Regions from separate parts of the Streptomyces paludis genome, predicted to be linked through region 1. Evidence: riboswitches for the same ligand, from Rfam matches in the RefSeq annotation. Region 1 holds a riboswitch; each other region holds the start of a gene.
The links. A riboswitch is a leader RNA that binds a small molecule or an ion and turns the genes downstream of it on or off. The one in region 1 is predicted to bind cyclic di-AMP.
Positions count from the first base shown of each region.

Region 2: it holds a riboswitch for cyclic di-AMP, as region 1 does, so the genes downstream of both, DVK44_RS30890 (M23 family metallopeptidase) here and DVK44_RS26850 (M23 family metallopeptidase) in region 1, are expected to answer to the same signal.
Region 3: it holds a riboswitch for cyclic di-AMP, as region 1 does, so the genes downstream of both, DVK44_RS28040 (transglycosylase SLT domain-containing protein) here and DVK44_RS26850 (M23 family metallopeptidase) in region 1, are expected to answer to the same signal.
Region 4: it holds a riboswitch for cyclic di-AMP, as region 1 does, so the genes downstream of both, DVK44_RS14645 (M23 family metallopeptidase) here and DVK44_RS26850 (M23 family metallopeptidase) in region 1, are expected to answer to the same signal.

Region 1 is NZ_CP031194.1:6,081,050-6,083,242, forward strand. It holds gene DVK44_RS26845 (M16 family metallopeptidase) at 1-729, shown strand, start outside; cyclic di-AMP (ydaO/yuaA leader) riboswitch at 927-1,099, shown strand; gene DVK44_RS26850 (M23 family metallopeptidase) at 1,113-1,898, shown strand; gene DVK44_RS26855 (GntR family transcriptional regulator) at 2,126-2,193, shown strand, end outside.
Region 2 is NZ_CP031194.1:6,998,416-7,000,608, reverse strand. It holds gene DVK44_RS30895 (SGNH/GDSL hydrolase family protein) at 1-82, opposite strand, end outside; gene DVK44_RS30890 (M23 family metallopeptidase) at 258-1,304, opposite strand; cyclic di-AMP (ydaO/yuaA leader) riboswitch at 1,326-1,459, opposite strand; gene DVK44_RS30885 (tyrosine-protein phosphatase) at 1,854-2,193, shown strand, end outside.
Region 3 is NZ_CP031194.1:6,327,117-6,329,309, reverse strand. It holds gene DVK44_RS28045 (cytochrome c biogenesis protein DipZ) at 1-240, shown strand, start outside; gene DVK44_RS28040 (transglycosylase SLT domain-containing protein) at 319-1,113, opposite strand; cyclic di-AMP (ydaO/yuaA leader) riboswitch at 1,118-1,278, opposite strand; gene DVK44_RS37385 (hypothetical protein) at 1,798-2,175, opposite strand.
Region 4 is NZ_CP031194.1:3,340,975-3,343,167, reverse strand. It holds gene DVK44_RS14650 (PP2C family protein-serine/threonine phosphatase) at 1-696, shown strand, start outside; cyclic di-AMP (ydaO/yuaA leader) riboswitch at 912-1,066, shown strand; gene DVK44_RS14645 (M23 family metallopeptidase) at 1,078-2,157, shown strand.

The DNA.
Region 1 (2,193 bases):
ATCCTCGCCGACACCCTCGGCGCCTGGACCGGGAACACGGCCGCGCCCCGGCCCGTACCGCCCGTGACCGCGGACGACACGGGCCGCGTGGTCATCGTCGACCGGCCCGGCGCCGTCCAGACCCAGCTGCTGATCGGCCGTATCGGCGCCGACCGGCACGACCCGGTCTGGGCCGCGCAGGTGCTCGGCACGTACTGCCTGGGCGGCACGCTCACCTCCCGGCTGGACCGGGTGCTGCGCGAGGAGAAGGGCTACACCTACGGTGTACGGGCCTACGGCCAGGTGCTGCGCTCCTCGGCGCCCGACGCCCCGGGCGGCCCGGCCGGCGCCTCGATGCTCGCCATCAGCGGCTCCGTGGACACCGCCTCCACCGGCCCGGCGCTGGCCGACCTCTGGACGGTGCTGCGCACGCTCGCGGCCGAGGGGCTGACCGACGCCGAGCGCGATGTCGCCGTACAGAACCTGGTGGGCGTCGCCCCGCTGAAGTACGAGACGGCCGCCTCCGTCGCGGGCACCCTCGCCGACCAGGTCGAGCAGTTCCTGCCGGACGACTTCCAGGCGCGGCTGTACGCGCGGCTGGCCGAGACCGGCACCGTCGAGGCGACGGCCGCGGTCGTCAACGCCTTCCCGGTGGACCGGCTCGTGACCGTGCTGGTCGGGGACGCGGCGCAGATCAAGGAGCCCGTCGAGGCGCTCGGTATCGGCGAAGTGACCGTGGTCACCGGCTGATCCGGCCGTCCGTACAGGGCAGGGAACCCCGGCGACATCGGTCGCCGGGGTTCTCCGTTCTGTCCCTGTTTTCCGTGGAAACATGCCGTCTGCCCCTGTGGGGAACGCGACAAAACAGCCTGTCTGTTTGGCGCGGGAAAGCCCAGCGGCTTAGCGTCGGTCCGGCTGTTCGCCCGTTGCGCCGCACCCGTGGCATCGGACAGTCATCGCCGAGTCCCCGTCAGGCGCGAGCCCGAGGGAGCCGGGGACCCACAGTCCCTGGGGTGAATCGGACCGCCTTCACGCGCAGTCGCGCCGTGTGGAGGGGCCCGTAGGAGACCTTCCTGCTCCGAACCCGTCAGCTAACCCGGTAGGCGAGAAGGAAGGAAAGGACCCGTCACCCCATGGCGTTCACCCGTACCGCCGGGAAGCACCGCGCCCGGAGGCGCCCGACCCGCCGGGGCGCGAACGCCGCGGGCGTCGCGACCCTCACCGCGACCGGTGTCATCGGCACCCTCGCCGCCTCCCCGGCACTCGCCTCGGGCGCCGGTGCCGAGGCCGCCTCGCAGACCGGCTTCAACCGGGTCGCCGACCTCGGGGACGCCCTCGCCGCCGTGGTCGACGACCAGGCCCACGCCCAGCGTTACGCCGCCGACCGGGCGGCCAGGATCAAGGCCGAGGCCGTCGCGCGGGCGGAGGCCGAGCGGCTGGCCGAGGCCCGCGTCAAGGAGATACGCGCCACCCGGGAGCGCGCCGCGCGCGCCGCCGAGCGCACCCTCCTCAACACCTTCCAACTCCCCGTCGCGGGCTCGTACATCACCACCGGATACCGGGCCGGCGGCTCCCTCTGGTCCTCCGGCAGCCACTCGGGCGTCGACTTCCGCGCCGCGTCCGGCACCCCGGTGGTGGCCGTCGGCGCCGCGACCGTCGTCGAGGCGGGCTGGGGCGGCTCGTACGGCAACAACGTCGTGCTGCGGATGAGCGACGGCACGTACACCCAGTACGGCCACCTCTCCTCGATCGAGGTCTCGGTGGGCCAGAGCCTCGCCCCCGGGCAGCGCCTCGGCCTCTCCGGCGCCAGTGGCAACGCCACCGGACCGCATCTCCACTTCGAGGCGCGGACCGGTCCGGATTACGGCTCCGACATGGACCCCGTCGCGTACCTCCGCGCGCACGGCGTGAACGTCTGACGCGCCCCCTGCCGTACCCCTGACGCGCCCCGGGCCCACCCCCGCCGGCTCACGCTCCTCGCGCGCGCCCCCTCGCTCCGTAACCGCTCCGCCGTCCGACCTGCCCGTTGGCCAAAAGATATCCATGGATTTCGGGCACCCTTCGGAAATTCTCGTTGATTGCAATAGAGTCACGGAACAGGCGTCAATCGGCTGCGTTTCGCGCGGATTAAGGCGGAGGTTCGGACATGCGCATTCCCGCGCACTCGGTATGCACGGCGATTCGCGACGACATCGTCTCCGGTCTGTTCGAGCG
Region 2 (2,193 bases), 920 kb from region 1:
CACCTTCCGTGAAGCTGTCGCCGATCGCCGCGTACGACTCGATTCCGCTGTTTCCTCTTGTTGTTCTCGAATCGTCTGCCACAGCGGACCATCTTCCTCCCGGCCATGTGACTTACGCGACCGTAAGGAGGGGTTGACCGTGGGTGAGAAACACCATCCGTCAAGTTTCGCCCAACCGGGAATAGCCGGGGAAAGGCGACCGCCCGGCACCGCGGTGCCGGGCGGTCGCCGCGCGTGCGGCGCGGTCGGGAGCGGGTTCAGACCGTGACGCCCTGCGAGCGGAGGTAGGCCACCGGGTCGATGTCCGAGCCGTAGTCCGGGCCGGTGCGGATCTCGAAGTGCAGGTGGGGGCCCGTGACATTGCCGGTGGCGCCGGAGACGCCTATCTGCTGCCCGGCGTTCACGCTCTGCCCGGCGGAGACGGACAGCGCGGAGAGGTGGGCGTACTGGGAGTACTTGCCGTCGCTGTGCTGGACGACGACCTGGTTGCCGTACGAGCCGCCCCAGCCGGCCGCGACGACGGTGCCCGTGCCGACCGCCCGGACGGTGGAGCCGGCGGAGGCGAGGAAGTCCACACCGGTGTGGTAGCCGCTGGACCAGCTGCCGCCCGACGCGCGGTACGACGTGCCGATCGGCGCGTCCACGGGCTTGAGGAAGCCGGAACCGGTGGTCTGCGTGGCCGTGTTGGACGACGCCGTGCCGGAGGAGGTACCGGCGGAGGTGCCGGAGTCCGAGGACGTACGGCCGGACGACGCGGACTCGGACGCCTTCGCCGGGGCCTCGCTCCGGGGAGCGGACGCGGCCGGCGCGGAGGACGTACGGGTGGGGGCGGCCGAGGTACGGGCGGGGGCGGCCGACGCCGCCTTCGCGCCGAGCGTCAGCTTCAGCCCGGGGTGGATCAGACCGGGGTCGGCGCCGATGGCCTGGCGGTTGTCCTCGTACAGCCGCTGCCAGCCGCCCTTGACCCGCTGCTCGACGGCGATCTTCGACAGATAGTCGCCGGAGACCACGGAGTAGGTACGGGCCGTCGTCCTGGTGCCGATTTGCGTGGCGGCGGTCCCCTGCGCGGCGGTCGCGGTCGACGCCGTGGCCGTGCTCGTGGTGGACGCGCTCCGCGCCGTCGCCGTGTCCGTCGTCGCCGGGGCCGCCTTCGGGGCGACGGCGGGGGCGGTCTGGCCGGCGGCGTGCGCGCCGGTGGCGCCGATGAGCGGCAGCGCGATGGCGGCGCCGCCCGTACTCGCGGCGATGAAGCGGCGCGACAGCGGATTGTTCTTCGGTCGGCGGTGCTTACCCTTCGCGGGCATGTGCGTTCCTCTCCGGCGCCATACGAGGTGAGCTGTCGGGTTCGGGCTGGAGCTGCCCGGCCGCGCGTGGTGCGCGGCTTCACCCCGAGCCGGTCCGGAACACCCGGATCGGCGTACTGCCTGGGTCCCCCGCTCCTGCCACACGTGAAGGGTTCGGGTGTGGGTCCCCGGGCAGTGGCAGGATTCGGCGTTCCGCCCGGATTGAGGGTGAACGTAGGCGAGTCGGACGTCCGGTACAAGCAGTTGTTTTCAGCCGCAGGAGTTGACCGGAATATCATCACGCACCACCCGTCACCCTGCGTCGATGACCGATCTTCGAATCCCCCATGGGGTTGGCTTTACCTTCGAGGGCGCCGCCACGGAACGTCACCGTTATGATTCCGCTCACGGACCGCACCCCATCTCCCCTATTAACAGGGCAGTTTGGGTTCAATGAGTCATTACGGACAGATGCCTCGCGGTCACCTCCTCGGCTCCGAACCCATGTCGTATCGTCAGGACACGACCTCGTCGGCGAGCCGCGCCGACGGCAGACACGGAGGAGCCGCCGTGACGCAGCAGCTGCCGCAAGTCCCGTCGACAGAGCCCGAACTGTCCGGTGTGCGCAACTTCCGTGACGTGGGCGGCCTGCCGACCACGGACGGCCGGCGGGTGCGCGGCGGCACGCTCTTCCGCAGCGGCCATCTCGCCCACGCCACCGACGCCGACGCGGCGTTCCTCACCGGCCTGGGGCTGCACACGGTCTTCGACTTCCGCAACTCCGCCGATATGAAGCTGGACGGCGAGGATGTGGCACTGCCCGGCGTCCGGCATGTGAACATCCCGCTCTCCGACCCGGCCGACGGCGCCGAGTTCTGGCGGATGGTGCGGGACGGCGATCTCGGCCAAC
Region 3 (2,193 bases), 250 kb from region 1:
CACTTCACGGCCGGTCCGGACGCCGCGCTCGCGCTGAACTACCACGCCAGGAACGTCAATGTCGTCCTCGCGGGCAGCGGGCCGGTCGAGGTCCTCGTCGACGGCCGTACGGTCAAGACCCTGCGCGTGGACGGCACCCCGACCCTCTACTCCCTCGTCGACGGGGACACGGCGCAGCGGGCCCGGCTGGAGATCCGGCCCGCCGAGGGCATCGAGGCGTACTCGTTCACCTTCGGGTAGACGCGGACGCGGACGGCCCGAGGGCGGACGGGGTGCTTCCCGTCCGCCCTCGGGCGGCGACTGTTTCTGGGCCGGCCGTCAGTAGGGGCCGTTGACGTTGTCGATCGAGCCGTACCGGGCGGCGGCGTAGTTGCACGCGGCGGTGATGTTGGCGACCGGGTCGTAGCTGTTCAGGGACGTGCCGGGCACGTGGTACGCCTTGAACGTGGGGTCGATGACCTGGAGGAGGCCCTTCGACGGGATGCCGTTCTGGGCGTTGATGTCCCAGAGGTTGATGGCCAGCGGGTTGCCCGAGGACTCCCGCATGATGTTGCGGTGGATGCCGTTGTAGCTGCCCGGGATCCCGTGCGCGGCCATGATGTCCAGGGACTCCCGGATCCAGCCGTCCAGGTTGTTGCTGTACGTCTTGACGGCGGCCGGAGCGGCGGTGACGGTCTTGGCGGCCGTCTTCGTCGCGGTCTTCGTGGCCGTCTTCGGCGCGGTCTTGACCGTGCCCTTGGCCGCCGTGCCGAGCTTCAGGGTGAGGCCGGGGCGGATGTGGGACGGGTTGGCGCCGATGGCCCGGCGGTTGTCCGCGTACAGCTTCTTCCAGCCGCCGCTGACGGAGTGCGCCTTCGCGATCTTGGAAAGCGAGTCACCCAGGACCACGGAGTACGTGGTGGGGACGGACTTCACCGCGGCGTCGGGGGCCTGCGGCACCGAGGCCGCCGGGGCGGTGACGGGCGCGGCCTGGGCGGTGGTGGCGGCGAGCAGCGGCAGGGCCAGTACGGCACCCCCCGCGCTGACGGCGACGGCGCCGCGGGCCAGCGGGTTCGTTCTCGGGCGGCGGTGCTTCGCCTTGTGCTTCGCCCTGGCGACAGCCTTTGCGAACATGACGCGTTCCTCTCCATCGCCTGCGAGGTGAGCTGTCGGGTTCGGGCAGGAGATGCCCGGTCACGCGGCGTACACGAGACTTCACCCCAAGCCGGTCCGCGGTGCGGTCCGGCGGCTTACCTGGGTCCCCCGCTCCTGCCGTACATGAGTGGGTTGGTGGGATTCCGGGCAGCGGCAGGATTCGGCGTTCCACCCGGAGTGACGTGAACTTAAGCGAGAAGAGCGGAACCGAACAAGTCCGGAATCCGATTCCTTCCCCCACCGCGATTGCGGCCCGGAAAGATCGAATTCCCTAATTCCCGCCAGGCGTAAGAAATACGCGGCGCCATGGCCACCACACCCACCCCGCGACCGTGACACACGTCACCCCGGTAGGCCGAGCATAAAGGACAAGATGCCCAATTATTACCCATACAACCCGGGTGACGAGGTCCCCAACCGGCGGATCGGAGCGCCTGACCCCGCATCAAAAACGCACCGGACGCGCAATTCACGGAAGAATTCACCAACACCCCTTCCGGTCGCGTGCGGTTACGGCCGGGCATCGCGCCGGAATACCCGGCGATCGCGTCCCGATGAATCGTCAAGCAACCGGACGCGCACGGCCATCCGGCCTTGCCGGGGAAACGCGAACGGGAGCGGGGCCGACCCGCGGCCCCGCTCCCGTACCTTCGAATACCGCGACTAGACGAGCGCGGGCTCCGGCTCCAGCTCGGGCTCCGACTCGGGCTTCGCCTCCGCCTTGGACGCCGCCTTGGCCTTCGCCGGGGTCACGGCGGCGGCCTCCGGGGAGTCCGCGGTCTCCTCGGCGGCGCCGTCGCCCTCGATGAGGTCGAGGTGTCCGCGGATCGTCTCCAGCGGCAGTCCGAGTTCGTCGGAGGCGTTCTGCTCGCCCCCGAAGACGTCGACCGCCTCCGCCACGGCCTCGGCCAGCTCCACCTTGGCCTTCCGCAGCTTGGCCTCGGCCTTGTCGATCGTGTCGACGACGGCCAGCTGGCGCCGCTGCTTCTCCTGGAGCTTCTGCTTGCGGGACGGGCTCTTCTCGGGGGTTTGCGAAGTCATGGCCAAGATCATAAACCG
Region 4 (2,193 bases), 2.7 Mb from region 1:
AAGGGGCTGGAGGCCGTCGAGGCGGTGGCGGTGCTCATCGGGGCGTTCCGGGAGGCCGCCGAGCAGGAGCCCTCGCTCGAAGGGGTCGCGCAGCGGCTGGAGCGGGCGCTGCTGCGGGAGGGGACGCGCCGGGCCGGGGTCGATGTCTTCGAGGGGTTCACCACGGCCGTACTGGCCGAGATCCCGCACGGCGAGGACGTCGTACGGCTGCTCAACCGCGGCCATCCCGAGCCGCTGCTGATGTGCGGGGACGGTGCCGTACGGATGCTGGCGCCGGGTGATCCCGCGCTGCCCCTGGGGATGAGCGAGCTGGGCGCGTGGCCGGACCGCGCGGAGCCGAATCCGTATCCCGACGGCGCGATGCTGCTCTTCTACACGGACGGGCTCACCGAGGCGCGTGACAGCGCGGGTGTCTTCTACCGCCCGCGTGAGCGGCTCGACGGGCGGGTCTTCCCGGGGCCCGACGAGCTGCTCCAGGCGCTGATCGACGACGTACGGGTGCATACGGGCGGCGGCAGCCAGGACGACATGGCGCTGCTGGCGGTCAGCCGGCCGGTGCTGGGCTCCGCGCCCGGTTTCACGCCGGGGGCGGCGGCCGGAGCCGTGGCGGGGGTGGAGAGCCCTCAAGAGGCCGGCTCCGACCCCGGCCCCGCGTCGGAATCCGCCGCTCCCGGGCCCGAGGGACACGGGCCGTGATCGGGGCGTACCGCTCCGCATAACAGCTGACACACCGTCAGAAACACATAACCTCCCAATCTCCGGTCAACTCGCCCGGTTGCGCGCTCTTGTGTCCGGGTGTGTCCGTTGCGAAGTCGTTAACGATCATCAGGAACGGCTTGGAATAAACCCCTGGTCTCTATTAACGTTCGATAACGCAGCGCGGTTGTCCCAGCCGTCGCCAGAGATGGCACCGCGCGCACGCGCCGAATCCCGCAAGGGAACCGGGGAACCACACATTGGGGTGAATCGGGAATTTTCGCTGCCTTGCGCGGACAGCGGAACCCCGTAGGAGACCTTCCTGCTCCGAACCCGTCAGCTAACCCGGTAGGCGAGAAGGAAGGAAAGGAGCGCGCCTCAGTGGCGTCCAACAAGCCTGCCTCCGAAGGCTCCGTAGCAACCGCCGCCCCCGCCGAGCCCTACCGCTTCGGCCGCGGCGAGGGCAACGAGCCGGAGCGCACCTGGGGGGAGTGGAATCCCACCGAGGAGACCGTCCGACCCCCCGTACGCGGCAGGCACCGGGTCACCAAGCAGCGCGGGCTCGCCCGCAGCTCCACGGTCCTCGGCGTGGGTGTCATCGCCGCCGTCGGCGCGGGCGGCATCGCCACCGCGCAGGACAAGCCGGCCGTCTCCATATCCCTGCCCGATGTCATCGCGGACAATCTTCCGGACGCCAAGTCGCTTCCGGGGATCGGTTCTTCGGGCACCAGCACGACGGACAAGAAGGCCAGTGAGGCGGCCCAGGCGCTCGCGCAGGCGCCCCTCTCCACCGCCGGACTCACGGTCGCGGACACCGAGCAGGGCGCGACCGACGCGGGCGAGGCGCTCCGCGCCCGGATCCTCCAGCAGGCCGAGCAGCAGCAGGCCGAGGCCGCCGCCGAGCAGCGCGCCGCCGCCGAGGCCGCCGCCATCCAGCAGGCCGCCTCCGCGGCCAAGAAGCAGCAGACCGAGGCCGAGAAGGCCGCCGCGGAGCGGAAGGCGGAGGCCGAGGCCGCCGCCCAGGCCAAGGCGGAGCAGGAGCGCATCGCCAAGCTGGCCGCCAGCTTCTCCCTCCCCACCTCCTCGTACACGATCACCTCCACCTTCGGCCAGGCCGGTTCGCTCTGGTCCTCCGGCCACCACACCGGCCTCGACTTCGCCGCGCCGACGGGCACGCCGGTCAAGGCCGTGCACAGCGGCACCGTCAAGTCGGCCGGCTGGTCCGGCTCGTACGGCTACCGCACCGTGCTGGAGCTGGATGACGGCACGGAGGTCTGGTACGCCCACCAGTCCTCGATGACCGTCACCGTCGGCCAGAAGGTCGCCACCGGCGATGTCATCGGCCGCGTCGGCGCGACCGGCAATGTGACCGGCCCCCACCTCCACCTGGAGGTCCACACGGCGGGCGGCACGGGCATCGACCCGATGAGCTGGCTCCGCAGCCGGGGCATCAACCCCTGACGTTCACCGTCCGGTTGGGACGCGTACGCCGGGGCC